DNA from 2 places in the Novosphingobium sp. PY1 genome. Region 2 is predicted to be linked to the other one. Evidence: riboswitches for the same ligand, from Rfam matches in the RefSeq annotation. Region 2 holds a riboswitch; the other holds the start of a gene.
What was found. Region 2 has a riboswitch for cobalamin ahead of cobW (cobalamin biosynthesis protein CobW). Riboswitches for the same ligand answer to the same signal wherever they lie in the genome.
Positions count from the first base shown of each region.

Region 1: it holds a riboswitch for cobalamin, as region 2 does, so the genes downstream of both, J3474_RS07730 (TonB-dependent siderophore receptor) here and cobW (cobalamin biosynthesis protein CobW) in region 2, are expected to answer to the same signal.

Region 1 is NZ_BLTI01000005.1:63,052-78,550, forward strand. Features, by position in the region: gene J3474_RS07695 (hypothetical protein) at 1-1,640, shown strand, start outside; gene J3474_RS07700 (hypothetical protein) at 1,650-2,564, shown strand; gene J3474_RS07705 (hypothetical protein) at 2,575-3,006, opposite strand; gene J3474_RS07710 (hypothetical protein) at 3,407-5,005, shown strand; gene J3474_RS07715 (hypothetical protein) at 5,451-6,287, shown strand; gene J3474_RS07720 (hypothetical protein) at 6,281-7,036, shown strand; gene J3474_RS07725 (PepSY domain-containing protein) at 7,492-8,991, opposite strand; gene J3474_RS07730 (TonB-dependent siderophore receptor) at 8,997-11,063, opposite strand; cobalamin riboswitch at 11,300-11,546, opposite strand; gene J3474_RS22615 (Fic family protein) at 11,855-12,148, opposite strand; gene J3474_RS22620 (DUF4172 domain-containing protein) at 12,162-12,485, opposite strand; gene J3474_RS07740 (hypothetical protein) at 13,105-13,539, shown strand; gene J3474_RS07745 (hypothetical protein) at 13,562-13,807, opposite strand; gene J3474_RS07750 (hypothetical protein) at 14,060-14,548, shown strand; gene J3474_RS07755 (carboxymuconolactone decarboxylase family protein) at 15,308-15,499, shown strand, end outside.
Region 2 is NZ_BLTI01000008.1:463,425-478,923, reverse strand. Features, by position in the region: gene J3474_RS13620 (HoxN/HupN/NixA family nickel/cobalt transporter) at 1-789, shown strand, start outside; cobalamin riboswitch at 865-1,103, shown strand; gene cobW (cobalamin biosynthesis protein CobW) at 1,287-2,324, shown strand; gene cobN (cobaltochelatase subunit CobN) at 2,332-5,610, shown strand; gene J3474_RS13605 (cobalamin biosynthesis protein CobG) at 5,607-6,722, shown strand; gene J3474_RS13600 (precorrin-8X methylmutase) at 6,722-7,351, shown strand; gene cobI (precorrin-2 C(20)-methyltransferase) at 7,348-8,085, shown strand; gene cobJ (precorrin-3B C(17)-methyltransferase) at 8,118-8,894, shown strand; gene J3474_RS13585 (cobalt-precorrin-6A reductase) at 8,858-9,619, opposite strand; gene cbiE (precorrin-6y C5,15-methyltransferase (decarboxylating) subunit CbiE) at 9,618-10,844, shown strand; gene J3474_RS13575 (cobalamin biosynthesis protein) at 10,841-11,212, shown strand; gene cobM (precorrin-4 C(11)-methyltransferase) at 11,209-11,994, shown strand; gene J3474_RS13565 (cobyrinate a,c-diamide synthase) at 11,991-13,298, shown strand; gene cobF (precorrin-6A synthase (deacetylating)) at 13,295-14,077, shown strand; gene bluB (5,6-dimethylbenzimidazole synthase) at 14,074-14,721, shown strand; gene J3474_RS13550 (TetR/AcrR family transcriptional regulator) at 14,837-15,499, opposite strand, start outside.

The DNA of each region.
Region 1 (15,499 bases), on a different contig from region 2:
CCGTCGACGTGATCATCAACGGCCAGAAGTATCAGTCATTCCAGCTCCAGTCCGGAACTTACGACCTCGCCAGCCTGCCGGTCCAGCTCGGCTCGAACGACGTTCAGCTGCAGATCCGCGATTCCTTCGGTCGACAGCAGACGGTCAATCTCGACTATTTCTTCGAACCACTCGACCTTGCGCCCGGCGATGAGGAATATTCCTTTGCACTCGGCATGATCGCCAGCAACCTCACCTTCGAGCCGGACTACGGCAAGGACCCTGCCTTCACCGGCTTCTACCGCAAGGCCCTGTCGCGCACCGTCATCCTCGGCGGCGCTGTGCAAGCTTCCGAGCGCGTACAACTGTTGGGCGGGACCGCCTCGTTCGTGCCGCAGGTCATACCCGGGGCATTCGACATTGAAGCGGCGGTCAGCCGCGGCAACAACGGGACCGGCTATGCCTTGCGCGCCAATTACCGTTATCGCTCGGGCTCAAGCCTGACCCATTCCAGCCAACTTAGCGTCAATGTCGACTTCGAAAGCCGCAATTTCGATACGATCGGCGATATCGTGCCCAACGATTTCAATCTTTTGAACGTCGGCGTGAATTACACCCAGGGCTTCACCGATCGCACTTATGCCAGCATTGGCGTGATCCATACGCGTCGGGGTGGTGGCCTCAGCAACCGCACAACCGTTTTCGGCGATGTGATCCATCGCCTGACGGATCGGATCCGTCTGACGGCAGGCGTCGAGTATGGCGACAGCGAATTCTATTCAAGCAACTTCGGGGTCCGTCTTGCTCTTTCCTTCGCCTTGGGTGGCGGGGTACGCGCCAATGCCGATTATCGCAGCCGGACGGAAACTTTCCGCTCAACGGTATCAAAGGGCAACGACAGCACGGTTGGCTCGATCGGTTACGATCTCGGCTTCACCGATACGCGCGGCGAAACATCCGCGGACGGGAGCTTGGATTACATCGGCAATCGCTTCGACGCACGCGCGTCACTTTTCACGCAAGGGTCCGACATCGGCCATCTCGCAGATCAGCAACGCGCGCGCCTGCAAGTCGGCACATCAATCGCTTATGCGGGCGGAAGCTTCGGCGTTGGTCGCCCGATCGGGGATTCCTTTGCCCTGGTGAAGCCGCATGAGACGCTGAAGGACAATGCCGTGATCACCTCGCGCAGCCTGACTGGGGCAGAATACTATGCGCGTAGTGGCATTCTGGGAGCGGCGTTGCAGGGAGACCTCTCCTCGTACAATGGCCAGGACATCCAGTACGACGTGGACAGCCTGCAACCGGGCTACGACATCGGCGATGGCACGGTGCGGGTCGATCCACCTTATCGCAGCGGCTATCGCATCACCGTTGGCAACGATCACTTCGTCAGCGCGGTAGGCACGCTGGTTTCGAACGGTGAACCGGTCTCGCTGATTTCGGGGACAGTGCGTGCCGACGATCCGGATGAAGACTTTCAGCCATCGCCTTTCTTTACCAATTCGGCCGGTCGCTTCGGGCTGATCGGGCTCGCACCGGGTAAGTCATATACGGTGACATTGAACGGCAAGCAGGGTCCATTCGTGATCAACGTGCCGAAAGACAATTCGGGGCTCTACCGTCTCGATACGGTAGATCTGCGCCAGGCAGGCGAATAGGAGACAGGCATGCGCATTCTATCATCCCTCCTCGCTATCGGAACGGCCATCGGCTTGAGCGCTGCGACAGCCACACCGGCCCTGGCCGGTCAGGGACAAGGCCAGGGGCAAACCTGTTCGCCGGAATTCGTGCAGTCCTCGCAGAGCGTTACGGTCACGGGCCTCGAGATCGGCACTAACGCGCCGACTTCCGAAAATTTTCAGGTTCGCCTTCGCAATGATGGGAACGGGCAGTGCGGCGCGGCCTTGCGTGTCGCCCGATTGAGCACCTCGCCCTCGTCGGACCTCGCCTTCATTCTGCGCTCGGGCGGTTCGGTCTTCGACATTCTGCCTACGGAAACCAGCCCAGGCACGACCAGCAGCGACGTATATGTACCCGGCATTTCCGGCGGCACAAACGGGCGGGCCCTGCCCTTCGTGCTGACAGTCCCCGGAGAATGGGGCATGGCCGCCGGCACCCGCCAGGAGCAATTACTGCTCTCGTTGATCGGTACGGACGGAACCGTCTTCGATACCATGATCCTCAACATCGTGATCGACGTGCCGCCTTCGGTTGAACTGCGCATTGTTGGCGTTACCGGCAACAATGAGATCGCGGGGATCAATCTGGGTACACTCGATCCCCAGGCGGTGAACGTGTCCGACCCCTTCGGTGTTCGGATCTGGAGTACATCGCCCTATTCGGTGACTTTCCAGTCAGACCACATGGGCAAGCTGGCGCATGATAGTCTTGGCGATGCCATTCCATACAAGCTGCGCATGGACGGTAGCCTCGTCGATGTGAAAGGCGGCCAGGCTGTCCATTTCGGTACGCGTACGGATTCGCTGGGCGACCTGCATCCGCTCGAAGTGACTGTCGAGCCATTCACGGCGCGAGCGGGCGATTACTCCGACAGGGTTCTGGTAACAGTGACGGCCAGCTAGGCCGCGCAGGTCAAATGGCTGTAAGCCCGAATTCGAGCGCGATTGGAGCGCGCAGGTTCGTGGCTTCGATAGAAACCGGCACATAACCGAAACGGGCACCGGACCGGAATGCTACCGGAGACATGCCCGTGAGATCGAGAGTGCTGCGGCTTCCGCCGTAGTCTACCGATATGCTTTCATCTTGTGCCAGCATACGATGGCTTGCAAAGACCTGGAAGCCGCGGTTCGAATTGCAGAATTCCTGCACTTGCCCAACGAAGTGCTGCCCGCTGGCATCGAGTTCGAAAGGCTGGGCATCGAGGTCGCAGACTACCGGAACATTGAGCGAGATCCTGAACCCGCCCGATGCGCTTTCGCCTGCGATTGCAGGGGTTGCGAAGATCGCAGATGCGGCCAGCACAGTGCCACAAACGCGCGCCGGGATGTTCTCTCGCCAAGCCATGGAAACGGCTTAGGCTCAATATCTTAAGAATCAGTCAAATGGCTGCGCGATCGGCAAGTAAGCCCAGAGAATCCTGCGCCGACCTGCCAAAGTTAGCCACCGCCGGTAGCCAATCTGTACAATGCGCCATATCTGCAAGCCATCGATAAAAATGACCAGCGCTTTGTTCGGACGACCACGCGAACTGGCGAGCTACGGCCGTGTCGCGCTGAGAACTGGATGGGCGAGAAAAGCGCAAGGTCAGTTCTCAAACCCAGGAGGAAGCTAAAGCCTCAAAAGTTCGGAGGCTCGGCAGCGGATCGAGTGCTACAATATTGCGCGACTGCACGATGGGATTCTCGCTGTGCAGCCGGTATTTGTACCGGCTACGTAATGGCTGTCCAAGAAAGGAACATCAATCGTGACGCCACGTGCCGCCATCCAACAGATTGCACGCATGGTTCGGGATGATATCCGCTCGGGCGAACTGTCGCCCGGGGCCCACAGCGTCGGAGAGATGCTGGCAGCTCAACCCGAAGCCTTAATCCTGATCGTCAACCTCACCGCTGCCGAAGGGCGCAAGAAGCGGCCTGACGCCACGATGCATCAGGCATATTCGTTCATGCTTGGTCAGGCTCTTGAGCAGCTACGGCAGCGCAGCGAAGCCGGCAACGGCCATGCGGGCATGGCCATGGAGAATGTCAGGGCCGCGATCGCTCAGCAGATGCGTGCCGGCAAGCTCGTGCCGACAGCAGCGGTGGCGCTTGTCTCGGCGTTTTCACGGGCTGGGATCGACGTGGGGGAAGACATACGCAGCGCAATGGATCACGCAATGATCCAGACCGGAGCCGACCAACAGAATCTCCCGACGGCAGATATCGACGAAATGTTGAAGGACTTGGTGACAGCCTGTGAGGGCGACCCTTTCCTGATCCACAGCCAGTTCGCCGAGTTGACGGCCGCCATGCCTGCCGAGCTGCAACTCAGTCTGTTGGAAGGTTTCGTCCTCGCTGACGATTCCAGTCTGCGCGAGGCCGCTATCGGTTGGCTTCTTGCAGAACCCGCGATCACCTTGCCGTTAGCCTCCATGATGAAAGAGACCGCGAAACGAGGGCTCATACCGGCATCGTCGGTTACCAACCTCATGCTGATCCGAAACTGGGTCCCAGAAGATCGGCGCCGTGCAATCGACGCGATCATTAGAGCCGCACGAGCTGTCGACTCGGTGCCGGAGAAGCGCCCCGCAATTCAGGTCAGGGAACTTCTGCTATCCGAGCGCGATGGGGCGGGAGCCCAAAGCATATTCGCATCGATCAAGCAGGGCAGGAAGAACGCGCTGGTTTCGATTTTGGTCAAGCAGGGTCATGGTGTGCGGGACGCTTGGGTAGTGCACTCGCTGAGCAGGCCTGAGATCGAAGACATGCTTGACCATATTGCATCCGAGATGTCGGTCCATGAAGCGACGGCTGAGGATACGGCCATGATCCTGAGCAGCGCAATGGCAGACGGTCCGGCTAACTCGCCGACCCCATTTGGCCTCGTTCAGGCGATCACGCTTATGGGGCTCTCCGATGTCGCGCCCACTTTTCTATCGGTGGAAGATCTCATTGCCTCGATGCTCGCGGAGGCCGACGCTGCGGAAACCGATGCCAAGGCGGTGAAGAGGGCAGTGCGCGCTTCAGGCCGGTGGCTGGCGACCAACCCTCAGATCGATTCCTGGTTTGAGAATGGCGACGATGTCGCCGCAGCGATCAAAGGCAAGCGCAAGATCGAAGACCGGATCGCCGCAATTATCGAGAAGGTGCTGGAACCGAAGCGGGCCTATTGGGCCAGCGTCATCGCTTGGAGTGCATTTGCACAGCGAGGTGACGGCAACGGCTCGGACTGGATCGAAATGGCGCTCGTCGCTCGTGAGATGGCTTCGGAACGACCTCTGAGCGAGATTCCACTAGCGCGCTTCATTGCCGTACAAACGACGGAGGCGGCCCGAACAGGCCAACGGCTTGTTCCGATGTCGTGACGGTCAAGCAGCCAATTTGGCAAATTTTGCCATGGGTGGAAGAAGCGGCCTATGGCGACGATGAACATTTCGCTTCCCGACGCGCTCAAGGCTTTTGTCGATCAACAGGTCCAAAGCCGCGGCTTTGGCACGGGCAGCGAATATGTGCGCGGTAGGCGTGTCCGAAGCCCAGGAAATAGAGCAGCGGATCGCTGCCGAAGAAGCGGGAACCATGCTATTTAACATTGAAGTTGATATTTAACACCGCTGATGTTAGATAAACGGTGCGATGTTAGATGAATTTCCTGACCTGCGATTACGCGCGCTGGCGAACGCATCGGAAACTTATGCGCGCGAAGCTTTCGGTGCGCACCTCCATCTCGATCCCATTAAGCCGCTCGGGCTCCCGCACTTCTTGTATGATCGCTATGCCTTGTGGCGCGGGGAACTGCTCGACAGTCCGACCGTGTTCATCGTTCCGCAAAGCGGCGGAATAGGCGGTGTTGACGAGTTCCTGAAGCATCGGGACCAGATGCGACGCCATATCGATGCCCGCCTGTTCGTGCTGTTGCTCGAAGCTGTACCGGCGGCATTGCGTCGGCGCCTCGTGGAGAAGCGCGTCGCGTTCATCTCGCCGGGCGCACAATTCTATGTGCCCGAAGCGTTTGTCGACCTGCGCGAAACCTATTCCAGCGAACCGGGACCGTCGTCCGAGCGGGTGTCTCCCACCACTCAGGTCGTAATTCTGGCCGCCCTGCTTGGGCACGATGTGAACGATGCCAGCCTGACCCAGCTCTCCGAGCGCTACCAAGTCGCGATCATGAGCATGAGCCGGGCGTTCGATGAACTGGAAGCGCTCGAACTGGCGCGGCCGCACCGCGTCGGCCGCCAACGTCGCCTCAGTCTTCGCTTTGGTGGCGGCGACCTTTGGCGCGCGGTCGAGGGGCGCTTGCAATCGCCGGTGCGCAAGACTCGTTATGTCACGGGCGATCTGCCCCTGAACGAGGCGGTGTTGGCGGGCGAAAGCGCCCTTGCCCGATATACGATGCTCAACGAACCGCGAATTGAATGCAGGGCGGCGCCGGCCGCCGCATGGAAGCGGATGGCGCGGCATCACGGATTGGAACCTGCCTGGGCCTATGACGAACACCGGATCGAGGTCCAGACATGGGCCTATGATCCTAAAGTCCTCAGCGACAATGAGGTTGCCGACCGACTTTCGCTCTATCTGAGCGCACGGCATGACGCCGACGAACGAGTCGCGCAGGCAGCCGATCACCTTTTGGAGCCCTTTGGATGGTAGCTGGCGTCGACCGCTTTCGCGCGCACTTTTCCGGCCATGAGCACCAATATGTGCTGATCGGCGGAGCCGCATGCGAGCTGATCATGGAGGAGGCCGGTCTCGATTTCCGCGCTACCAAGGATCTCGATATTGTCCTCATCGTCGAGGCGCTCGACCCGGCATTCTCCGAGACGTTCATGGCCTTTGTCGAGGCGGGCGGATACGAGATCCGGCAGCGGAGCGAAGGCGAACGGATTCTCTACCGGTTCGCCAAACCGTCAACCGAGGGCTACCCGGCGATGTTGGAGCTGTTCTCCAATGCGCCGGAAGGATTTGAGCTGGCGCCCGGTAGCCAGCTCACGCCGATCCCGATCGCCGAGGAAGCTGCGAGCCTGTCGGCCATCCTGCTCGACGCCGACTATTATGCGTTTCTCAAGACGATGGGGCGGTCGCTGGACGGCGTGCCGGTTCTCGACGAAGCCGGCCTTATTCCCTTCAAGGCGCGTGCCTGGGTTGATCTCAGCCGCCGTCGTGCGGAGGGCGAGAAAGTCGACGACAGAGACGTGAAGAAGCACCGCAACGATGTGGCGCGTCTGTTGCAGCTCCTGAGCGCGGAGGCGGCGTATGACCTGTCCGAAACGATCAAGGCCGATATGCAAGCGTTCATCGACGCTCTTGGCGAACAGGACGATTTCACGCCGAAGCAGTTTGGCGTCGCGATGACAAGAGAGGTCGTGATCGATCGACTGCGCCACGCCTATAATCTCTGAATTACAGGGTCATAACAGCGCCCGGGCCGACTGCGGTGATTATCAGGAGGCCGCGCGGCAAGTCCTGGGGCTGCGCGCGCTGAGTGAGCACGCTCGCCGCAAGCTGAAGGCGCATCTGCGCAGGATCGTGCCTACCCACCGCCGGGACCAATCCGTGCAAAGCCCAATATCGGTACGCCAATGATGAAAACGACCATCGTTTTGTCCGTCTGCCCATGCGGACTGACGACTTGCGGCCTTGCCCCGCTACACATTGGGATCGCGAGAAATGCGCGGGATCGGTTCATAAGCCCACGAGAAGACCAGGCTGCGGATCGAGTGCTATAATAGCCCACGATGGCACTATGGGTTGTCACGGCGCTACGGCTAGTTGCACCGACCACGCAGGATTGGGCGCTTCCAGAGCGTCAGATATCGCAAGCTGAGTCTGCTAAGGCTACTATTTGCGATCTGACTTACGCACGCTTCGGCGTTAACCCATGTCTCGCGACTTGACGACGATGGTATCGCACGAGCTGTCGCCATCCAATCACCACGCCCGAAATCGACATAACTACGCCAAGCGCTGAAAACAGCCACATCAGCGGATCACGCACAATGCGATTCGCGAGAAGAAGCGGCAAGTCGAAGCTATGCAACGCATTGAACAACCAGCGATAGTTGCGCCCGTTTGCGTTCTGCAAAGCCAGCAGCGCGCCGCTGCGTGGTTCGATGGTAGCCCATGTCCGATCAGGATCGCCGAAGATGACGCGGATCACCGGCAGGGGCCGTTCCCGGCCGTGCGCATACCAGTATAGGTCCGGCTCAGTGAGGACCATGACCCGTCGAACGGGCAGGTCGGGCACGATCCGCCGAGCATTGGTTATTAGCTCTGCTTGTGTGAAGCGCAGCGCGTCACCGTTGGGGGTAGCGATTATTGGGCGCCCCTCGCGCGCCACGAGGCTGACGACCGGGCGCCCACCGACCCAGGCGAACCGCGCTTCGCGCGCCTGCGGTCCGCGCACGGCAAGCCCGGCGGCATCCAGTGCGGGAAAGTCCGCTCCATCGTGCGCCGCATAGAGGGCGGCGCTGCCGACAGGACCGTCCCGCGCGAACCAGTCGAATGGATTGACCGAGAGCCAGCCACTGAACATCCAGGTCACTGCGCAGAGCCCTCCGATCAGCCCGCTCAGGTGATGCCACTTCATCCAGCCACGATAGGGCGTGATGGCGCGGCTCCGGTAGCGCCGCCGCAGACGCAGCCGCAGGATGCCGATCCACAGGCCGGTGACACCCACGACCACCGCCGGGCCGGAGGTCCATAGCACAACCTGTCGCCAGAAAGAGCCGTTGCGCCTGACCGCGGTGAGATAGAGCCAGTGCGGCACCGACCCCACCCAGTTCCATGCCCTCTCGCGCGCATCGCTGTTCTGGACCGGCTCCGCCGTCGTGGAGGAAATGTAAACCTGCGTGCCGCGCCCGTCTGCCAGCGAGACCTTCCAGAGCGGCCGCGCCCAGTTGAACCCTTGTGCGACCGTCCACTGGTCGTCATGGCTTCGCTCGACATCGCTGACCGGCGTCCCGCCTGCGAAGCGTCGCGCGACCGTGATCGCGGCAGCGGCATCGGAAGCAGAGAGGCGCCGGCCATCGACAGCCGAGATTGCAGTGCGCCGATTCTCGCCGCGAATGCGCCAGGCTGGCTCTCCCGCCGCCATGTCGAGGCGCAGCTCGGAGGGAAAGCTGTGCTCCCCTGCCCGGCGCAGGGCTTCGGTCGGACCGACCCTGACCCGGCTCCAGTCGATCGGGGCCATTCCTGCCAGTCGTTCCGCGTCGGTCAGCGACGGATAGGGCACGTACATCATGACCAGGCCCGACAGGAACCACAGCAGGAACAGCAGGCAGGCAGCGATGCCCAACCAGCGATGGAGCAAGTAAAGCCACCGCAGGCCAGCCTTCACCAGAGCCGGGCGCGTCATGGCGACTAAAGGCTCATGTCGAGGCGAACGTCGAAGCGCCGGGGCGCTGCGAGCAGCCATTGCGACGAATTGCTGCCGATCGAGTACACCTTATCGAAGGCATTGCTCACCCGTCCGTCGATTGCCAGCGTGTCGCTGATTGTCCATCGCAGGCCGAGATCGACCACTTCGTAGCCGGGCACGCGCAGGGTATTCGCGTTGTCGGTCCAGCGCGGCGCGACGAAGCGGGCCGAGACGCGGGCCTGCAGGGGTTCGGCGACGCGCCAGTTGGCGGAGATGTTGGCGGTCTTCGTCGGTATCCCCGGCGGCGTGTTTCCGGCCCGGTCGATGACGACCCCATTCACGATTTCGCCGAAATCCTTGAACCGCGCCTTCAGGACGGTTCCATTGGCCTCGATCCCGAATGCATCGGTCAGCTGCAGCGCCAGCGTCGCTTCGACGCCTTGCGACGTGCGCTTGCCGACCTGCTGGGTAATCAGGCGGTTTTCCGGATCGGGAGTGAGCAGGCGCCGCTTCTCGATATCGAAAAGCGCGATCGAGGCCGAGCCACGTCCCTCGAGAAGACGCTGCTTTACGCCCACCTCGAACTGCCTCGCGGGTGAGAGCCCGAAGTCTTTCTGCACATTGGACGTGGTGACGAGCGTGCTGATCGGGTCGGTGCCCACCGTGAAGGAGCCATAGAGCGCGGTATCGACCGTCGGATTCAGCACTACGCCGAAACGGCCCGAGGTACTGTGGTAGTTGCGCCGAAAGCCGTTCACCGGAATCCGTGCGTCGATACGCTGCAGGTCGTACCAGTCCTGCCGGAAACCGCCCACCAGCGATACAGATCCGTTCAGCTTGAGCTGGTCTTCCATGAACACCGAGTGCTGCGTGGTCAAGGTGCGGAAGCCCAGGGTCGTGGGCACCGTGGTGATAAAGCCGCCGGGCTCAAAGTCGAATGGATCGACGATGGAACTGCCGCCGTAAGGCGAGTTGTTGAGATGGCGGAATTTGACGCGGTTAAGATCGAAGCCGACCAGCAGGGTGTTCTCAACGCCGCCGCCCAGCGGCGTGCGGACAGTGAGATCCCCGCGATCGCCGATCTGATCCTGTCGGTGCATGATGTTGAGGTAGTCACCGCGCGTCACCAGCCCGGTAGCGGCGGAGAAACGATAGCTCTCGGCATTGAGCCAGTCGCGGTTCGAACTGAGGTAGTAGACCGAGTTGCGCAGCGAAATCGCGTCCGACGCATGCCACTCGGCCGTCAGGCGCGTCCAGCTGTCACGGAAATGGTCTTTGCTGCCCGCGATGTTGAAATTGATGAAACGAAAGCGCTTGTCGAACTTGCCCTCGTTCAGCGGCGCGCCGAAATAGGGCAGAATATCGACGTCGCCATAGTCGGAGGCCAGCGTGAAGCTTAGCGTCGGGCTGGCATCCCAGCGCAGTGCACCGGAAATGGCGAGGTTGCGGTTGTCGCTATTGCGAGCGAGCCAGCCATCGGAACGAGTGGAACTGGCGGCCAGACGATAGGACAGCCCCCCGCCGATCGGGCCGGCCGCATCGCCGGCGATTTGTATCGCATTGTCCGAACCATAGGCCACGCGCGCACGCGCCACGGTGCGGTCGGTCACCGGTTTTTTCATGATGACATTGATCGCTCCCCCGATCGCGCCTTCGCCCGAAATGACCGAACTCGGCCCGCGCAGCACGTCGATGCGATCGACCGTCCAAGGATCTACCGGGAAAGTCAGCGTACCTGAGGCCACGAAGAGGCGCGTGCCGTCCACCAGCAGTTGCACCGAGCCCTGCCCTGAGAACCCGCGCGCCGCCATTGCCGTGTTACCGTTGCCCGGTGTGCCCTGAAAAGTCAGACCGGTGGCACGGCTGACCGCCTCCTGGATGGACAGATCGCCCCGCGCCCGAATCGCGTCGCCGCCGAGCACTTCGACGCTGGCCGGTGTCTCAAACACCGTCAGGCCCAGTCGGCTGCCGCTGCTTCTGGTATCGAGGCTGGTCTCCGCCCGCAGCCCTGTCACCAGGATGGTGTTTGCAGGATCGGCCTCGTCGGCGAGCGCGGTCGAAGAAAGCACGGGGAAGGAAAATACGGCAATACCGCGCGCTGCGCACAGCACAAACTTGGAAGTCGTCATGTAAAAACTTAACCCTGTCCGGCGTCATCGACGTCTGGCGAGGGCGTCCGCGCGAACGGTCGACCCGCGCAACGACACGACGCCCCGGGCGCCGCCGCTTGGGTCGATGCGGCCCTCGCCGCACATGCGTCGCTCAGACGGATTTCACCGTGCCTCGGCCATCCCCTGGACCAGGGCAAGAGCGACCGGACGCTGGCAGGTCTCCTGGCTTGCGGGTCATCGCACGATGCACGGCCTTCCCAGGCCCCGCAGAAATTTGCGTCCGGCCCAGTGGCTGCGGCAGAGCCGGTTGGCCCGCCGCGAATGTGCATCGCACTCGCCGCTTACAGTTGCAGGGACAGCCTCGGATTCGAGGGGCAGGCCCCTCTCACCGCGTTCCCTTTTAAGCTCCCTTTCGGGGGCACCAACGCGATCATTGCCTCCCTGAATTTGAGAGGCAGGAGCGCTCTATTCGAGGCAATCAACATTGGCAAGAGGAACTAAAGCCCTGTTCTCGCGCGGCAAAAAATGGAGGAATGGCAGTCTCCTACCCCTTGTCGGTCGATCAGGCGCCGAATTTCTCACGCCATCAACCGATCGACCAGGATTCACATTTGTGTACTTAACCCGGGCTACTTCGGGCGCCACGGTCAGGGATTTTGGACTCTATCTACGGGCAAATAACCAGTGCGGCGTCCCCCGGCAGAATCCTTCTCCAGCCCGCCACTTTGCGTCGTTTCCAGCATGTCATACTAAGCCTTCCGCTCGGCACGGATCTGAGCTGACATGCGACAGAAGCGTTGTACTGTGCCTTCCGCACGTGCCAACGCAAGATCAGCGATTGCACGCGCAATGCGCCCGTTCCCATCATCGAATGGATAGATTGTTACGAACCACAAGTGCGCAACCCCGGCCTTCAGGACCGGGTCGAGCATCGCCGTCCCGAACCACGCGAGGAAACGGGACATTTCCCGATCCAGTAGGTTTGACGCTGGAGCTTGGCAGTAAGCCCGCTCACGGCCATTCGGCCCGAAGAAGACCTGCATGGGACCACCTTCATTATCCCGCCAAGCACCCACCGTAATCTGGGTTCATCCCGCTTCGCCCCGTCGGGAATAAGGTCGCATGCCAGTCGAAAAGGCACTCAGCTGTCAGAGGTCGACCGTAATTCTGAGTCGCATCCAGCATCATTTCCACGACGCCTTCGACATCGCGATCGGCTTCGACCAATCCACTGATCTCCATCCCGAGGCGGCGAGCAACGGATGAGCGCACTTGCTCCCTATCCAGCACCTCCCCTTCAATCTCGCTGGATTTCAGGACCTTCTCGGTCAGCGCCTGGAGCACCGCTTCTTCGCGCAAAGAAAGTAGCAATGCTTCCATGTGCCCGATCAATCTCCCTTGCCTGTGGCGGACTGATTCTTTCGGGTCTTTTCAAATGTTTCGATACTTCGCAGACTCAGCGCCGAACGATGCGGACGTGGTGCCGTGGTGGCGTCCTAATGACATTCGAACGAGACGATCCCGAAGTTGATGACCGTTCGAGGATTACCTACGAAGCGCATGAAGACATCAGTTCGTTAAGAACGACCCTGCGGCACACAATCGGGGGTAGCGCCAAGTTAAAGTGCTGCATCGCGCCCCTTGAAGCCCGTCTACCCCGCAAGCATAGTATGCCATCGGATGATGGCCCGAATCTCGCAGCCGCAGTATCGCTATCGAAGACCCACCAGCCTTACACGACAGAGCACCCGTGAATGGCCTGGAGACGTCGCTCTGCCCGCGGCGGAACAGACCTGGCGATGATTGTGTAAGGACGGTCAAAGGGCCGCTCCTGCTCCCGTAGGAGCGGCCCTTTTTAGTGAATTGCTCTCCATTTCAAAACTCGCTTATGCTCGTCCGACCAGGTGAAATTCGCACATGCGAAGGTCTGTGAACAAAGCTTAATCTCGGCGTCTTGGCGAACCGGTTAACATGTCAGCTTTGAAGCAGGAGGTTCGAAATGGACCGTCGTATCGGATCAATAATCCGCGGCATCATCAGCTCGCCCAGGCTCAATCCAGCGGCGGCGCGCGATCGGATCTGGAGTCTGGTGAACGGCACCCTCGACGAAGAGAGCATGGTTGCCTTGTTGCATGCCTATGACGTGATCATGGGGATCGCGATCAATCATCTCGAACGAATGGGCGAAGATGTTCACGCCCTGCGCAATCTGCTATCTGCGGACCGCCAAAGCTTCGCGTTGTTCGAGGCGATGCGCAACAGGAATGGTATAGAGCCGCGCACATTGTGTCGGATCGTCGACCGCGAAGAGCAGGCTGGACGAATGAACAGATCCGAGGCTTTGCTGACGTTGGATGCGGCGGCCCGGTATCTGTCGCCGCGGCAAAGAGCGCCAGGCCGCACATCAAGGAACATTCGCTCGTCTGCAGGGTGACGCAGAAGCGGCCCGGGCAAAGTCAAAGCACGTGGAGCCGCTCTACGTTCCCCGTGGGCGGTACCATGTCGACCAGTCGGTCATGCTCGGCAAGGATACGTTCGATTTCCTGGCGCTTGTCAAAGACGAGCTTGGCAACGCCGGCAGTCATCCCGCCTTCGTCACCGACGCGGCCGAGCACCGCAGCAAGGTCCTTGAGGGTCGCCTCTTCGAGACCGGCGTGGAGACCACCTTTTGAATCACGAAATGCAACGCACTGACTGGCCATATTCGCCTCCAGTAGCTGGATCACAGCAACGCTAGTGCGGGGCGGATTGTTGCCGGAAAGGCGGTCCCCGCGTCCGCGAACATGCGCCGATCTTCACCGCCCGACAATCGGAAAGGTGAGCTTCCGGCCGGCACAGGGCACATTTGCCACCGTCTTGGTGGCTTCTGACGTCGCGCACTTTGAAGCTCGATTCGCTTCCGCTCAGTTCGAACGCCATGCTATGAAGGCCGGGCTTCGATGACGGAGGTTCGCATGCGGATTCGCCTTGCTCTTGTTGCACTCTCGATCTTTGTCGCCTCGCCGGTCCTGGCCCAATCTACTCTCACTCCGAAAGATCGCGCTGCCGCGTTTCGTGCGGCCGGTTTCAAGTTCGCGGCCGGTAAGTGGTCAGCCTGCGGCGATCCGGGAACGCCCAGCTACTCGCCGGGGCAAATTGTGTCCGTCCGCGACCTTAATGGAGATGGCCGCCCCGAAGCCGTGATCACCGAGGGCGGCACTTATTGCTTCGGCATGACGGGCACCGGTTACACAATCGTGAGCAAACAGGCCGACGGTACCTGGAAGAACATAACCGGCGGCACCGGCATTCCGAATTTCCTGGCAACGAAGGGTGTCGGGGGCTGGCCTGATATCGAGATCGATGGTCCGGGTTTCTGCTTCCCGGTCGAGCGCTGGAACGGCAAGGCCTACGTGCTCAATCGGCATCAATACGATGGCAAGGCATGTCGACCGCAGATGTAGGTTTGCGGTTGATCGCCGGATAAAGAAGACCCGGCACAATGGCCGGGTCTTCCCGGGTCTGGTCGAGTCAGCCCGGGAACGGGGGCTCCGAAGAATGCCACCGGGAAGACTCGCATCGGCGTATGCAACAGGCTGAAGGACTTTGCTACTTGCGCAAGACCAACCAGACCGAGAATCCGATCAACGCGAACAGGCCGATCAGGAACAGCATTGCCATGACCTCGACGGTGCGCTCAAGCGCGCGCCGGGTCAACGCGGTTTAATGTCGGGAGAGTCGAGAACAGTGGGCGCCGGGGAGTGAAGCGGTCGGCGCTTAATTCAGCCATGGAAGTGGCCCACGATCCGTTCATAACCCGCATCGATCCTGTTCCACAGATCTTCAAAAGCCTACCCACCGCCGAGGCCAATCTAGACAAAGCCCAATATCGGTACGCCGGGGGTGAAAATGGCCATCATTTTGTCCGGCTGCCCATGTCGACTGGCGACTCTGGGCTGTGTCGCGCTACAAATTAGGTGAGCGCGACATGTGCAAGATCATCAAACCCTGGAGAAGGCTGAGGGCCATGCCCTGAGCATAGACTGATGTCTGGATATGGCCGTTTGCTGTCGATTTCAGTGATGCATAGCTTTGCTTCCCGCGGCGGCGAACACAGCCCGAAACGTGACGATTAGCTCCGTCCGGCCAAAAAAATCGCGGCCGATGTCACATCCCGGGGTGCAGCGTCGTCAAGGCTTGCATCACTATCACAGGAGCAAGTCATGTCGCAGCGTCTGGACCACCTTAGGCAGCATCCCGAACTCACCGCCAAGCTCACGGAGCTCACTCTGGCGGTAAAGAAGGGGGCTGTAGAAAGAGACATTCTCTCCCTCGCCGAAATTCGCGCCTCGCAGCTCAATGGCTGCGCGTTCTGCGTAGACATGCACATCAAGGAAGCGACTCTTCATGGGGAG
Region 2 (15,499 bases):
TTCTGGTTCGCCATCGGACATTCCGGCATCGTCACCATCGCGGCCATAGCCATTGCCCTGACGACGAGCGCACTGACGCAGTTCGAAAGTCTCAAGCAGGTCGGCGGTCTCGTCGCGACCTCGATCTCGGCGATCTTCCTGTTCTCGATTGCCGCCATGAACCTGATCATCCTGCGCAACGTGTGGAAGACCTTCGCCCATGTCCGTGCCGGGGGCGCCTATGTGGAGGAAGACCTCGACATGCTGCTGGGCAATCGCGGGCTGATGGCGCGCCTTTTCCGGCCGATGTTCCGCCTCATCACCCGCAGCTGGCACATGGCTCCGCTGGGCTTCCTGTTCGGGCTGGGTTTCGACACCGCGACCGAAGTGGCCATCCTGGGCCTTTCGGCGGGGCAGGCGGCGGACGGGCTTTCCATCGGCACGATCCTCGTCCTGCCGGTGCTTTTCGCCGTGGGCATGGCGCTGATCGACACCGCCGACGGCGTCGTCATGCTCGGCGCCTATGAGTGGGCTTTCGTCAAGCCGATCCGCAAGCTCTACTACAACATCACCATCACCCTGATTTCGGCGCTTGTCGCCATCGTCATCGGCGGGATCGAAACGGTCGCCCTGATCGGCGATAAGCTGGGCCTCACCGGCGGCCTGTTCGATATTGCCGGCGAACTGGGAGAGAACTTCAACAGCCTGGGGTTCGGCATCATCGGCCTTTTCGTGCTGTGCTGGCTCGCCAGCTTCGCGATCTACCGCTGGAAGCGCTTCGACGATATCGAAGTGCGCGTCTCGGCATGAGAACCGGTCCTTAGGCGATTGGCTTGGCGGTCGATCTGTTCTAGGGCCTCGCTTCGAAGCACGGATCGATTCTGTGCTTCGAATGATCGCGCCGGTGCCCCGAAAGGGGCTTAATCGGGAATGCGGTGCGGGAAGGTCTCTCCTTCCCAAAACCGCGGCTGTCCCTGCAACTGTGAGCGGATAGCGAGATGCACACGGTTCCCTTCCTCACGCGAAGGGCCGGCCACTGGGTGAAGCCGCAAGGCGATCCGGGAAGGCGTGCATCAAGCAGTGACCCGCAAGCCAGGAGACCTGCCGGCGCACCGGTCGCTCTTGCCTTGATCCAGGGGATGGTCACGGCACGGTAATTCTTCCGTCTGAGCGACGAAGCTGTGCGGCTGGGGCTGCACGAACGCGCGATAACGGGTGCCTTTTCGCGCCCGCCCGTCGCCGCGCGTCGGTCGGATTCGCTTCCGGCAAGCCCCGCCGTTGTCGCCATGGCGCGTGGGGAATTGCCGATGCCTGACCTGTCCAAGGTCCCTGTAACGATCATCACCGGTTTTCTGGGCGCGGGTAAGACCACGCTCATCAGCCATCTCATCCGCAATGCCGGCGGTCGCCGCCTGGCGGTCGTCGTCAATGAATTCGGCACGCTGGGCGTCGATGGAGATATCCTGAAGTCGTGCGCCATCCCCGACTGCCCGGCAGAGAACGTCGTCGAACTGGCCAATGGCTGCATCTGCTGCACCGTCGCCGACGACTTCATCCCCACTGTCGAGAAGCTGCTGGCGCTTGAACCCCGGCCCGATCACATTCTGATCGAAACTTCGGGTCTCGCGCTGCCCAAGCCGCTGCTCAAGGCTTTCGACTGGCCCGCGATCCGCAGCCGCATCACTGTCGACGGGGTGCTTGCCCTTGCCGACGCAGAGGCCGTGGCCGAGGGCCGGTTCGCACCCGATCTCGCCGCACTCGAGGCGCAGCGCGCGGCCGACCCGGAAATCGATCACGAGACGCCGCTGTCCGAAGTCTTCGAGGACCAGCTCGCCTGCGCCGACATGGTGCTGCTGACCAAGGCCGACCTTGCCGGCGCCGAGGGCCTTGCCCGCGCGCGTGAAGTCATCGCCGCAGAAGCCCCGCGCCCGGTCCCGGTCATCGAACTGAGCGAGGGCGTCGTCGATCCGCGCGTGATCCTTGGCCTTGGCGCTGCTGCCGAGGACGATATTGCCGCGCGTCCCTCGCACCACGATGGCGAGGACGATCACGAGCACGAGGATTTCGACAGCGCCGTCATCGAACTGGGCGAAATCGCCGATCCCGCTGCTCTCGCCGCACGCATCGAGACACTGGCGAGCGATCACCGGGTGCTGCGGGTGAAGGGCTATGTCGCGGTAGCCGGCAAGCCGATGCGCATGCTGGTGCAGGCGGTCGGCGCGCGGGTACGCAGCCACTACGACCGCCCCTGGCGCCCCGATGAAGCGCGCCTCACGTCGCTGGTCGCCATTGCCGAGCACGATTACCTCGATCCCGCTGCGATAAGGGCCGTGCTGCAGGGCTGAGGCCGCGATGCACGTTATCTTCCGCGAGACCCACGGGATCGAGGAAGCCTCCGTTCCGCAGGATCTGGGGCAGGCTCCGGCCGATCTCGTGGTGCTGTCGTTTTCGGACAGCGACCTCGGCGCTTTCGCTGCCGGGTGGCGCAGCGCGCGCGATGCGGGGGACAGTCCGCCCTCGCTGCGCCTCGCCAATCTTGCGGCACTGACGCATCCCTTGTCGGTCGACACCTATGTCGAGCGCACGCTGGCATGTGCGAAGGCGATCCTGGTACGGATCATCGGCGGGCTTCCCTACTGGACTTACGGCCTGCAGCAGGTGGAGGCGCTGGCGCGTTCGCGCGGGATCGCGCTGGCCGTGCTGCCCGCAGACGGGCGCGAGGACGAAAGGCTCGATGCCGTCTCGACCGTTCCGGTTTCCACGCTGCGCGAACTGACCCGCCTTTGCGATATCGGCGGCGCGGTTGCAGCGCGGGCAGCCCTTTCACGGCTCGCGCAAGCGGGCGGCCTGCTGGCGGACGGCAAGACCGGGCGCGAAGTCCGGGCCATTCAGGCGCTGCCGACTGCCGGGGCGTGGCTTCCAGGTGAAGACACGGCCTGTCCGGCGGCCTTTGCCCTGACAGCATCCCGCCCGCGCGTGCTGCTCGCGTTCTATCGATCCTATCTCAGCTCCGCCGATCTCGATCCTTTCGAGGCACTCCACGCGGCCTTGCGCGCACGCGGTTTCGATGTGCTGGGCCTTTACGTGCCCTCGCTGAAGGCCCCTGAAGTTCGCGGCTGGGTGGATCGCTGGGTGCGGGCGCTGCAGCCCGCGGCGGTGATCAATGCGACCGCCTTTTCCGCGCGTGACGATGAAGGCGCGACGCCGCTCGACGGCGCCGGTGTCCCGGTGTTCCAGGTCGCGCTGGCGACGAGCGGACGGCAAGCCTGGCAGGATGCCTCGCGCGGTCTGTCGCCGGCCGATCTCGCCATGCATGTCGTGCTTCCCGAAGTCGACGGCCGCATCTTTGCAGGCGTGGCCAGCTTCAAGGAAGCCGCCGCGCGCGACGATGCCCTTGAATTTTCGCGCAGTGCCCACCGCGCCGAGCCATCGCGGATCGAAGCGATTGCCGCGCGCGTCGCGGGGTGGATCGCGCTGGGCCGGAAACCCGCGGCAGAGCGGCGCCTTGCGATGGTTCTCTCGACCTATCCGGGCAAGGGCTACCAGATGGCCCACGCTGTCGGGCTGGATGCACTGGCCTCCGCCGATGCGATCCTCGCCGATCTGGCGCAGGCCGGTTACACGGTCGAATGCGGCCATGACCTTGTGGCGGGCCTTGGCGAAGCAACCGCCAGTTGGCCGCTCGGCGCCTATCGCGCCGCTCTGGCCCGCTTGCCTGCAGCGCTGCAGGCCGATCTGGCCGAGGCCTGGGGAGACGCCGAAAGGGACCCCGCCGTTGCCGACGGCGCCTTTCATTTTCGCGTCGTGGAGCTTGGCCATGTCCTGGTCGCCCTGCAGCCCGAGCGCGGCTGGTCTGCCGAGCGTGACGAGGATTACCACGATGTCTCGCGTTGCCCGCGTCATGGCTATGTTGCCTTCTATCTCTGGCTGCACGAGCGCCGGGTCGATGCGCTCGTCCATCTCGGCGCGCACGGAACGCTTGAGTGGCTGCCGGGTAAATCGGTAGCGCTTGGCGATGCCTGTTGGCCTGAGGCGCTGACCGGCGCCCTGCCTGTCATCTATCCTTTTATCGTCAACGATCCCGGCGAGGCGGCGCAGGCCAAGCGCCGGATCGGAGCCGTTACGCTGGGACACGCACCGCCGCCGCTGGCTCCCGCGCAGCAAGGCGCAGGACTGACGCGCCTCGAGGCGCTGCTGGACGAGTTTTCCAACGCCGACGGGCTCGATCCGGCGCGGCGTGACAGGCTGCAATCGGCCATCCGCGAGGAAGCGCTGGCGCTGGGGCTGGAGGCTGAACTCGGTCTCGACGGCGCGACCTCGCTGGTCGAGGCGATCACCCGCATCGACCGCTTCGTGTGCGACGTGAAGGAGAGCCAGTTCGGCGAGGGCCTGCATGTCTACGGCCGCGGTGAGCAGGGCGAGGCGGAGCGCAGCGGACTGCTGGCCGCACTGGCCGGACGACGTGTGGCGGCAGGGCCATCCGGTTCGCCATGGCGCGGGCGCTCCGATGTCCTGCCGACCGGGCGTAACCTCTTCGCGGTCGATCCGCGCGCGGTGCCTTCGCGCACGGCCCATGCGCAAGGCGTGGACCTCGCCGAGGAACTGGTCCGCCGGCACCTGCAGGACCATGGCGACTATCCGCGCGGTCTGGTGGTCGACCTGTGGGGCTCGGCGACGATGCGCACGGCGGGCGAGGAGTTCGCCATGGCCCTGCACCTGCTTGGCGCAAAGCCGGTGTGGGACAATGCTTCCGAACGCGTGACCGGAGTGGAAATCCTGCCGCTGGCCATGCTCGACCGGCCCCGCATTGACGTGACGCTGCGCGTCTCGGGTCTGTTCCGCGATGCGTTTCCGGTCCTTGCCTCCCTCTTCGGGATGGCGGTGCGCGCGCTGTGCGAGAGGGACGAGACGCCGGAGTGGAATCCTTTCGCCGGCAGGACCGCAGCCCCGCGCGTCTATGGCCCGCGTCCCGGGCGCTATGGTCTCGGTCTGCGCGATACGGCCGAGACTTATACCGACGAAGCGCGCCGGGCTGCCGGTGAAGCCTGGCTTGCGGCGTCCGACCATGCGCTCGACGGGCAGGACGAGGCGCCCGATCCTGCGGGTTTGCGTGAGCGCGTCGCGGGGGCTGACGCTTTCGTGCACCTACAGGACCTGCCCGAGACCGACCTGCTGCTTGCGGCCGACTATGCCGCGCACGAGGCGGGATTTGCCGCAGCGCAATCGGTTACCGGCGGCAAGGCGGCGCTCTACCACCTCGACAATCGCGATCCCGCCCGGCCGCATGCCCGGACCTTGAACGAAGAGATCGCGCGCGTCGTGCGGGCAAGGGCGGCCAATCCGCGCTGGGTTGCCGAGATGATGCGCCACGGCTTTCGCGGGGCTGCCGAACTGGCCGCGACGCTCGATCACCTTGGCGCCTTCGCGCATCTCTCCGCTTCGGTGCCGCCGCAGCTGTTCGATCTCTATCACGACGCGACGCTCGGCGAGCCGGAAGTGCGGGCGTTCATGGCGCGCGAAAATCCCGAAGCGCTGGCAGCCATGGAAGCCCGCTTCGCCGCGCTTCATGCCGCTGGCCTGTGGCAGACGCGGCGCAACTCGATCCTCGCCAGCCTGGGAGGCGGGCAATGAGCGGTTTCGCGATCAGGGGCTGGTGTCCCGATGCATGGCATCCGATGGCGGCGGGAGACGGCCTGCTGGTGCGGGTGCGTCCCCGCCTCGGGCGATTGAACCGCAAGCAGGTGCTGGGCCTGTGCGATGCCGCGCTGACCTTCGGCAATGGCCTGATCGACCTGACCCGCCGCGCCAACTTCCAGCTGCGCGGGGTGAGCGAGGCTGAGTGGCCTGCGCTTATTGCACGGCTCGTCGAACTGGAACTGGTCGAGGCCGATCCCGTCCACGAGAAGAAGCGCAATCTCCTTGTCGCGCCCATCTGGCAGGAAGCCGACGATACTGCGCGGATTGCCGCTGAACTCATCGCAAGGCTCGGTGAGTTGCCGGAGTTGCCGGGCAAGGTCGGTTTCGTGATCGACGCCGGGCCGGCCCCTGTCCTGCCGGGGGAGGCGGGTGATTTCCGGATCGAGCGTGCGGCCAGCGGCAGCCTGATCCTGCGCGCGCAGGGCCGGACCGCGGGCGCGGAAGTGACCGCTGGCGCGGAAGTCGACCGCCTGATCGCCATGGCGCGCTGGTTCGCTGAAAACGGCGGGCCTGAGGCCGGTCGCATGAGCCGGTTCACAGCTGCACTTCCCGAGTGGGCGCAAGGCTCGCTGCTGCCTGCGCGGGGGTCTTGCCCCTTGCAGCCCGGCCCGACACCCACAGGTGCGGCATGGGGCGTGCCTTTCGGACAGATCCCGGCACTGGCGCTGGCCCGCCTGATCACAGACCCGGCGGCGACGGCACTGCGCACCACTCCCTGGCGGCTGCTCATCGTCGAAGGCGCCGCCTTTGCGCCCGTGGAGGGGCTGGTGGACGATCCGGCCGATCCGCTCCTGCGCGTCGATGCCTGCCCGGGGGCGCCGTCTTGCCCGCAGGCAAGCGTCGAGACCCGCGCGCTGGCGCGCCGCATCGCTCCGCAGGTCACCGGATGCTTGCATGTTTCTGGCTGCGCGAAGCGCTGTGCGGCGACCGGGCGGGCCGATGTGACGCTGATCGGCCGCGAGGGGCGATACGATCTTTCGGGCGAGGGGCGCGAGCGCCTCGCTCTTGGCCGGGACGAGGTCCTGGCTCTTTTCGGAGCAGGCTGATGCCGCATGACTATGAAACCGATGGCGCAGCGATCTACCGCCAGTCCTTCGCCACGATCCGGGCCGAGGCCGAGCTGACGGCCTTTTCGCCCGAAGAAGAACCCGTTGCGGTGCGCATGATCCATGCCGCGGGCATGGTGGAGCTTGCCCGGCACGTCCGCTTCTCGCCGGGCTTTGCGCAAGCCGCGCGAGAGGCGCTGGCAGGCGGTGCGCCGATCCTGTGCGATGCGCACATGGTCTCCGAAGGCATTACCCGGGCCCGCCTGCCTGCGGACAATCCGGTGCTGTGCACGCTGCGCGCACCCGAAGTACCCGAACTGGCGAAGGCGATGGGTAATACGCGCTCCGCCGCAGCGCTGGAATTGTGGCGGCCGCATCTTGCGGGGGCGCTGGTCGCCATCGGCAATGCACCCACGGCGCTGTTCCATCTGCTCAACATGCTTGAGGACCCGGCGTGCCCGCGTCCGGCGGCGATCGTCGGCTGCCCGGTCGGTTTCGTCGGTGCGGTGGAATCGAAAGCGGCGCTCTGGGCTGCGCCGCCGGTGCCGTGCTGCATTGTCGAGGGCCGACTGGGCGGCAGTGCGATCACCGTGGCTGCCGTCAACGCGCTTGCGAGCCGCGCCGAATGACTGGGGGCGTGACCTGCGGCACCATCCATGGGGTCGGCCTCGGTCCGGGCGCGGTGGACCTGCTCAGCGTGCGGGCCGACCGGCTGGTGCGCTCTGCCCGTCATGTCGCCTACTTCCGCAAGGCCGGCCGGCCGGGACAGGCGCGCCGCATTGCCGATGAACTGCTCCGTCCCGACGTGATCGAGATTCCGCTGGAGTACCCGGTCACCACCGAGATCCCCTTCGACGATCCGCGCTACAAGGCCTGTCTTGCCGAGTTCTACGCGCAGAGTACCGAGCGTCTTCTGGCGCTCGCCCGCGAAGGTGAGGACATCGTCGTCCTGTGCGAGGGCGATCCCTTCTTCTACGGCTCGTTCATGCATCTGCATTCGCGGCTGACCGGGCATGTTCCGGTCGAGGTCGTGCCAGGGATCACCGGCATGTCGGGGGCGTGGAATGCAACCGATGTGCCGATCACATGGGGCGATGACGTCCTGACCGTCTTGACCGCGACATTGCCCGAGGCCGATCTGGAGAGGCGCATCCGCGATACCGATGCGCTGGTGGTGATGAAGATCGGGCGCAACCTGGCCAAGCTGCGCCGCGCCGTCGCCGCGGCCGGGCGCGAGCAGGATGCGTGGCTGGTCGAGCATGCGGCGATGCCGGACCAGCGCGTGACCCGCCTTGCCGAGGCGGAGAACGTGACGCCCTATTTCTCGATCCTGCTGATCCACGGTCAGGGACGCCGCCCGTGAGCGGGGCGCCGGTATTGAACGGGGCGCCGATAGTGAGCGGGGCGCAGGATCGGGGCCGGGTCTGCGTCGCCGGGCTGGGGCCAGGCGACGAGGCGCTGGTGACCGGCGAGGTCACGCAGGCGCTGTCCGAGGCAACCGATGTGATCGGCTATATCCCCTACGTTGCGCGGATTGCGCCGCGCGAAGGGCTGCGGCTGCATCCTTCGGACAACCGGGTGGAACTGGACCGCGCGCGCCATGCGCTCGACCTTGCCGCGCAGGGGCGTCGCGTCGTCGTGGTGTCTTCCGGCGATCCGGGCGTCTTCGCGATGGCCTCGGCCCTGTTCGAAGCGCTGGAGGCGGGGCCTTCTGCGTGGCTCGACATCGATATCCGCGTGCTGCCCGGGATTACCGCGATGCTTGCGGCAAGCGCCCGCGCCGGAGCGCCCTTGGGGCACGATTTCTGCGCGATCAACCTTTCGGACAATCTCAAGCCCTGGGACCTGATCGAGAAGCGCCTGCGCCTCGCCGCCGAAGCGGACTTCGCGATGGCGTTCTACAACCCGCGCTCCGCGTCGCGCCCTGCAGGTTTCGCACGGGCCCTGGAGGTTCTGCGCGAGGCTTGCGGGCCCGAGCGGCCGATTCTCTTCGCCCGCGCCGTCACCACGCCCGACGAGGAATTGCGCATCGTGAGCTTGCGTGAAGCGCGGCCGGAGATGGCCGACATGCGCACCGTTGTGATCGTGGGGTCGAGCCGCACCCGCATCATCGCGCGCGAGGGCGGGCCGATTCTCTATACGCCGCGTTCAGCCGTGGAAGCTGCCGCGTGATCCAGCCAGTGCAGGACCTCAAGCGGATCGTGGACCTCGCGCCGTGCGGGAATGGCGGGGCGGTCGATCATCACCACCGGCAGGCCCAGTTCGCGTGCCGCCACGAGCTTGGCCTGCGCGCCGGTTCCTCCGGCATTCTTGGACACGACGAGTTCGATGGCGTGCTCGCGCATCAGCCCGATGTCGCCATCGACAGTGAAGGGCCCGCGATCGACGACGAGGCTGCGGCGCGGCAATGGCGGCGGGCCCTCGGGCGCATCGACGAAGCGCAGCAGGTAGTGATGCTGCGGCTGCGCGGCGAACGCGCCGACATGCATGCGGCCCAGCGCCAGCATGACCCTGCGGGCAGGCCCGGCAAGCGAGGACACAGCGGCGGCAACGTCCGCCACGTGACGCCAGCGATCGCCTTCCTGCGGTTCCCATGCCGGACGGGTGAGGGCGATGAGCGGCGTTCCGGCAAGCTGCGCGGCGGTGACGGCATTGGCGCTCATGGTTGCCGCGAAGGGGTGCGTCGCATCGATGAGGTGGGTCACCCGGTTTTCCCGCATCCAGTCGGCAAGGCCCTCTGCACCTCCGAATCCGCCGACGCGTACCGGGACCGGCTGCGTACGGGGGGTGGTGGTCCGACCCGCGTAGCTGAGCGTCGTGTCCACGCCGGCATCGGCGAGCAGGCGGGCCAGAGCGCTTGCCTCGGTAGTGCCGCCCAGCAGGAGAACTTTCGGCATGGCTGACACTTCCTCCTTCACTGGCCCCGGTCGGTGGCTGACTATCCTCGGCATCGGCGAGGATGGGGTGGAGGGGCTTTCGGCCGCCGCGCGCGATGCACTTGCGCAGGCCGAACTGGTGATCGGCGCCCCCCGGCACCTTTCGCTGCTGCCCGCGCTTAGTTGCCGCGTCGAGGAATGGCCAGTGCCCTTTGCGCTCGGCATCGAAGGGTTGCTGGCCCATCGCGGGAAGCGCGTGGTCATGCTCGCTTCGGGCGATCCGTTCTGGTTCGGCGGCGGAGCCTCGGTTACGCGGCATCTCGAAGCGGGCGAATGGATCGCACATCCCGTGCCCTCGACGTTCTCGCTGGCCGCTTCGCGCCTGGGATGGTCGCTGCAGGATACGGTGTGCCTGGGCCTTCATGCCGCGCCGCTGCCGCGTCTGCGCCCGCATCTGGCCGCAGGCCGCAGGATGCTGGTCCTGCTGCGGGACGGGAATGCTGTGCGCGATCTGGCCGCCTATCTGGGCGAGCAGGGCTTCGGTCCATCGGATCTCCATGTCCTCGAGGCGCTGGGCGGCCCGCGTGAGCGGGTGCGCCGCGTGCGGGCTGACGCATTTGCTTTCGGCGATGTCGCTCACCCCGTCGCGGTCGGCATTGCCTGCGCCGGGCAGGGGCGCGCCTTGCCTTGCGCCTCTGGACTGGCCGACGACCTGTTCGACCACGATGGCCAGATCACCAAGCGCCCGGTACGCGCCCTGACGCTTTCCGCGCTTGCCCCCGTGGCGGGTGAGACCTTGTGGGACATCGGCGCGGGATCGGGCTCGATTGCGGTCGAATGGCTGCTGCGTCATCCGGCGAACCGGGCGGTGGCCTTCGAAAGCGATCCGGTTCGGGCGGAGCGGGCCCGGGCCAATGCCCGTGCGCTCGGCGTCGACCGGCTCGAGGTGGTGACCGGCCGTGCCCCCGGCATTCTCGATCAGCGACGGGACGATGCGCCCGATGCCGTCTTCATCGGCGGGGGGCTGTCGCAAGCGCTGCTGGAAAGCCTGGTGACCATGCTTCCTGCCGGAACCCGGCTCGTCGCCAATGCCGTAACGCTGGACTCGGAAGCGCTGCTGGCCCAGTGGCAGGCGGAGAAGGGCGGCGATCTCCTGCGGATCGAACTGGCCCACGCCGCGCCGCTCGGCAGTCGCCGGGGCTGGCGAGCAAGCTTTCCCGTCGTGCAGTGGAGCGTCGTCCTGTGATTGTCGCCGGTTTCGGTTTCCGGCAGGGCGCAACCCTGCAGTCGCTGGAGGACGCGCTGGCGCTGGCGCAGCAGTTCTCGCCGCGCGTGACCCTGCTCGCCACAGCGGCGGACAAGGCGGCGAGCCCGGAATTGGCGCGTCTGGCCGCGGTCCTGGGTCTTCCGCTGACCGGCGTTTCGGCGCAGGTGCTTGCCCGCATCGTCACGCCCACCCAGTCGGATGCAAGCCTTGCCAGCCACGCAACCGGGAGCGTGGCCGAAGCCAGCGCCCTGGCCGCCGCCGGCCCCGGCGCGCAGCTGATCGCGGTGCGCCACATTTCCCCCGACCGCATGGCGACATGCGCCATTGCCCAAGGATCGATCCCATGACCGTACACTTCATCGGCGCCGGCCCCGGCGCGCCCGACCTCCTGACCTTGCGCGGGCGCGATCTGATCGCGGCCTCGCCGGTCTGCCTCTATGCCGGGTCGCTGGTGCCTGCCGCAGTGCTCGATCACTGTCCTCCCGGCGCGCGCATCGTCAACACCGCGCCGCTCGATCTCGACGCGATCATGGACGAGATCGCCGCGGCCCACGCTGCCGGTCACGATGTGGCGCGGCTCCATTCGGGCGACCTTTCGGTATGGTCGGCAATGGGTGAGCAGCTCAGGAGGCTGCGGGCCTTGGACATTCCCTTCACCGTGACGCCGGGCGTGCCCGCTTTCGCGGCAACCGCAGCAGCGCTGGAAACCGAGCTGACCTTGCCGGGCCTTTCGCAGTCGCTGGTCCTTACCCGAACTTCGGGCCGGGCGAGTGCGATGCCGGAAGGGGAGAGCCTGATCAATTTCGCAGACACCGGCGCGACGCTGGCGATTCACCTCTCGATCCATAACCTGGCCCGGGTCGTGGCCGACCTGACACCGGCCTATGGACCCGACTGCCCGGTCGCGGTCGTCTGGCGCGCAAGCTGGCCCGACCAGCGGATCGTGCGCGGCACGCTGGAAACCATCGAGGCAGAAGTCGCTGGCAGCATGGAGCGCACCGCGCTGATCGTCGTCGGGCGAGTGCTGGCGGGGGAGGGCTTCGATGAAAGCTGCCTCTATTCCCCCGGCTATGACCGCCGCTTCCGGCCGCAGGATGCATCCTCGCGCTTTGCCGGAGGCATCGCATGAGCACACCCGGACTGCTCGTCGCCGCGCCCGCCTCGGGAACCGGAAAGACCACTGTCATGCTCGGCCTGCTGCGCGCATTGAGCGAGGGCGGCGACACGGTCCAGCCGTTCAAGAGCGGGCCGGACTATATCGATCCCGCGTTCCATCGGGCGGCCTGCGGGAATGCCTCGTTCAATCTCGACAGCTGGGCGATGGACACAGGCTTGCTGGATGCCGTCGCGGCGATGGCAGCCGAGGCGGACATCTGCGTCGCCGAGGGCTCCATGGGCTTTTATGACGGCGTCGCCACGCGCGGGGCGGCCGGCAACGGCGCCAGCGCGGACATCGCCCGGCGCATGGGCTGGCCGGTGATCCTGGTCCTCGATGTGTCCGGCCATGCCCAGTCCGCCGCGGCGACGGCGCTGGGGTTTCGCCGTTTCGATGCGCGCATCCCCTTCGCCGGGGTGATCCTCAACCGTGTGGCAAGCCCGCGCCATGAACGCCTTGTCCGCCGGGGGATGGAGGCCATTGGAATGCCGGTGCTGGGCGCGTTGCCTCGGCGCGGCGACCTGACCTTGCCGGAACGCCACCTCGGGCTGGTGCAGGCTGCAGAGCAACCCGAGCTCGACCGCAAGATCGCCGATTATGCCGCCTTCCTGCGCGAACATGCCGACCTTCCGGCGATCCGCAAGGCGGCGAGGGCGCTTGAGCGCGGAGAGGGATCGGGCCTGCCGCAGCCTCCTGCGCAGCGCATCGCCTTGGCCCAGGACGAGGCCTTTTCCTTCATCTACGCGCACATGCTGGAAGGCTGGCGGCGGGCAGGCGCGCAGATCATGCCATTCTCTCCCCTGGCCGACGAGGCACCCGACAAAAGCGCGGACTTCGTCTGGCTGCCGGGTGGCTACCCCGAGCTTCATGCCGGCCGGATCGCCTCGGCGTCGCGCTTCCTTGCCGGTCTGCGCCGCCATGCCGAGACCCGTCCGGTCCATGGCGAATGCGGCGGCTACATGGTGCTGGGCGAGGCCCTCGTCGACAAGGAAGGCGCACGTCACCCGATGGCCGGCCTGCTTGGCCTCGTGACCAGCTACGCGCAGCGCAGGATGCACCTGGGCTATCGCAGTGCGCAGTTGCTGGGACCCGTGGCCAACCTGACGGCGGGGTCCCGTCTGCGCGGTCATGAGTTCCATTACTCGACGATCCTCGAGCAGCCCGACGAGCCGCTGGCCGCAGTTACCGATGCCGACGGTAGCGTCGTGCCCGAAACCGGGTCGCGGCGCGGCCGGGTGACCGGCACGTTCTTCCACCAGATCGCTCCCTACGCATGATCGCGCTCAGCCTCATCGGGATCGGCACCGGCAATCCCGATCACCTGACCATGCAGGCGCGGCGGGCCATGAACGAGGCCGACCTGATTCTGCTGCCGCGCAAGGGTGAGGCGAAGGCGGACCTGCTCGACTTGCGCCGGGGCATCTGCGCGCAAGTGCTGGAGCGGCCCGTCCGCGTCGTCGAATTCGACCTTCCGGTTCGGGCTACGCACGGCGATTATCTTGAAGCGGTCAACGACTGGCACGATGCCATCGCCCGGACTTGGGCCCGGGAAATCGCCCGAAACCTGCCGCAAGGCGGACGTCTGGCGCTGCTCGTCTGGGGCGATCCCTCGCTGTACGACAGCACCTTGCGCATCGCCGCGCGCCTGCAGAAAGGCGGCTTGGATCTGAAGATCGAAGTGGTCCCCGGCATCACCAGTATCCAGGCCTTGACCGCCGCCCACGCGATTGCGCTCAATCGCCTTGCCGAACCTCTCGTCGTGACCACCGGCAGGCAGTTGCGCGAAAAGGGCTGGCCGCAGGGGACCAATGTTGTCGTCGTCATGCTCGACCGCGGATGCGCCTTTGAAACGCTGGAGCCTGAAGGAATAGAGATATGGTGGGGTGCCTATCTCGGCATGGAGCACGAGGCCCTGATCCACGGCTCCTTGCCAGTGGTTGCCGATCGCATTGTCGAGGCGCGTAAGGCATTGAGGGAGCGCTACGGCTGGATTATGGATACATACCTGATGCACCGGACCTTCAACGACAAGACAGGGGCAGGGAGAGCATCTTGACGCAGGCTCCTCCCAGCTTCGATGCAGCGTTTGCCGCGCAGCTTGAGCAATTGCTGCACTGGCGGCGCGATGTGCGGCATTTCGACACGCGCGCCATTCCCCGCGGCGATATCGAGCATCTGCTCCGCTGCGCAAGCCTGGCCCCGTCGGTGGGCAATTCCCAGCCATGGCGCTTTGTGCGGGTGCGCAGCCCCGGTTTGCGGGAACGACTGGCCCGGCACGTCGACGAGCAGAGCGCACTGGCTGCCGATCGCTACACCGATGCGAAGCAGCGCGATCACTACAAGTCGCTCAAGCTGCACGGTTTGCGCGAAGCGCCCGAAGTCATGGCCGTGTTCTGCGATGGCAAGCCGGTCGCGGGGAAGGGGCTGGGCATTGCGACGATGCCGGAGATGCTCGACTACTCGGTGGTCATGGCGATCCATACAATGTGGCTGGCTGCCCGGGTGCGGGGGATCGGCATGGGTTGGGTCTCGATCGTCGACCCCCGGTTCGTCAGCGAGCTGCTCGACGTTGCGGATACCTGGCGACTCATCGCGATCCTGTGCATCGGTTACCCTTGCGAGGCGGCCGCGACGCCCGAGCTGGAAGAACGTGGCTGGCAGGCCCGCGAAGCCTGGAAAGAGCGCACTTGCGAGAAGTGAAGGGCATATCGGTCGGCACCGACACTCAATTTCAACCGACAATTCGAAAGGCGCCGGTATCTGCGCGTCCTTCTCTCTTTCCGGCCCGGTGGTGGCCTTTTCGGGACTTGGTCAATCAGGAGGTGCTGCGGCTTCTTCCGAACTTGAGATAGGCCAGGATCATCTCGCTGAGTTCGTGAAGCATCATGCTCCAATCACTATGGTTTGCCGCAGGGTCGATGGACTCGAGGCTCAACTGGCGGACCAGCGTGGAAAAGGCGATGTGGAAAGCCATGGCGGCCTTCGTGTCCGCATCGCCAGAGATCTCTCCGCGAAAGCGGCTCAGGTCGCAAGCGAGCGATTCGGTCGATTCCCGGTGGCGCCGGTTACCGGAGTGGGACACTTCATGGTCGACGGTTGCGCGCCGCATGGCAAGCCGCAGCATAAGCGAATTCTTGCGCAGGATGTCTGAGAACGCGCGGACGTAGGCTGGAATATACGCGTCCAGGTTCGCTGAATTATTCAGGGCTTCGGCAAAGGCGCGGTTCTCGTCATCGGCCATGACTGCCAGTTCGCGTTCGATCACGGCGCGGACCAGTTCGTCCTTGCCTGCGAAGCGATGATAGATCGAGCCGGTCGACACCTTGCCGATATTGCTGACTTCCTGAAGCGTGAAGTCCTCGCCGCCACGCTCGATCATGAGTTTCCTTGCTGCGGTCAGCATGCGGTCCAGAGAAGCCTGGCTGCGCGGTTGCATTGGCTGGCGGGACTCGGTCTGGCTTGCCGAAAGCGCGTGTTC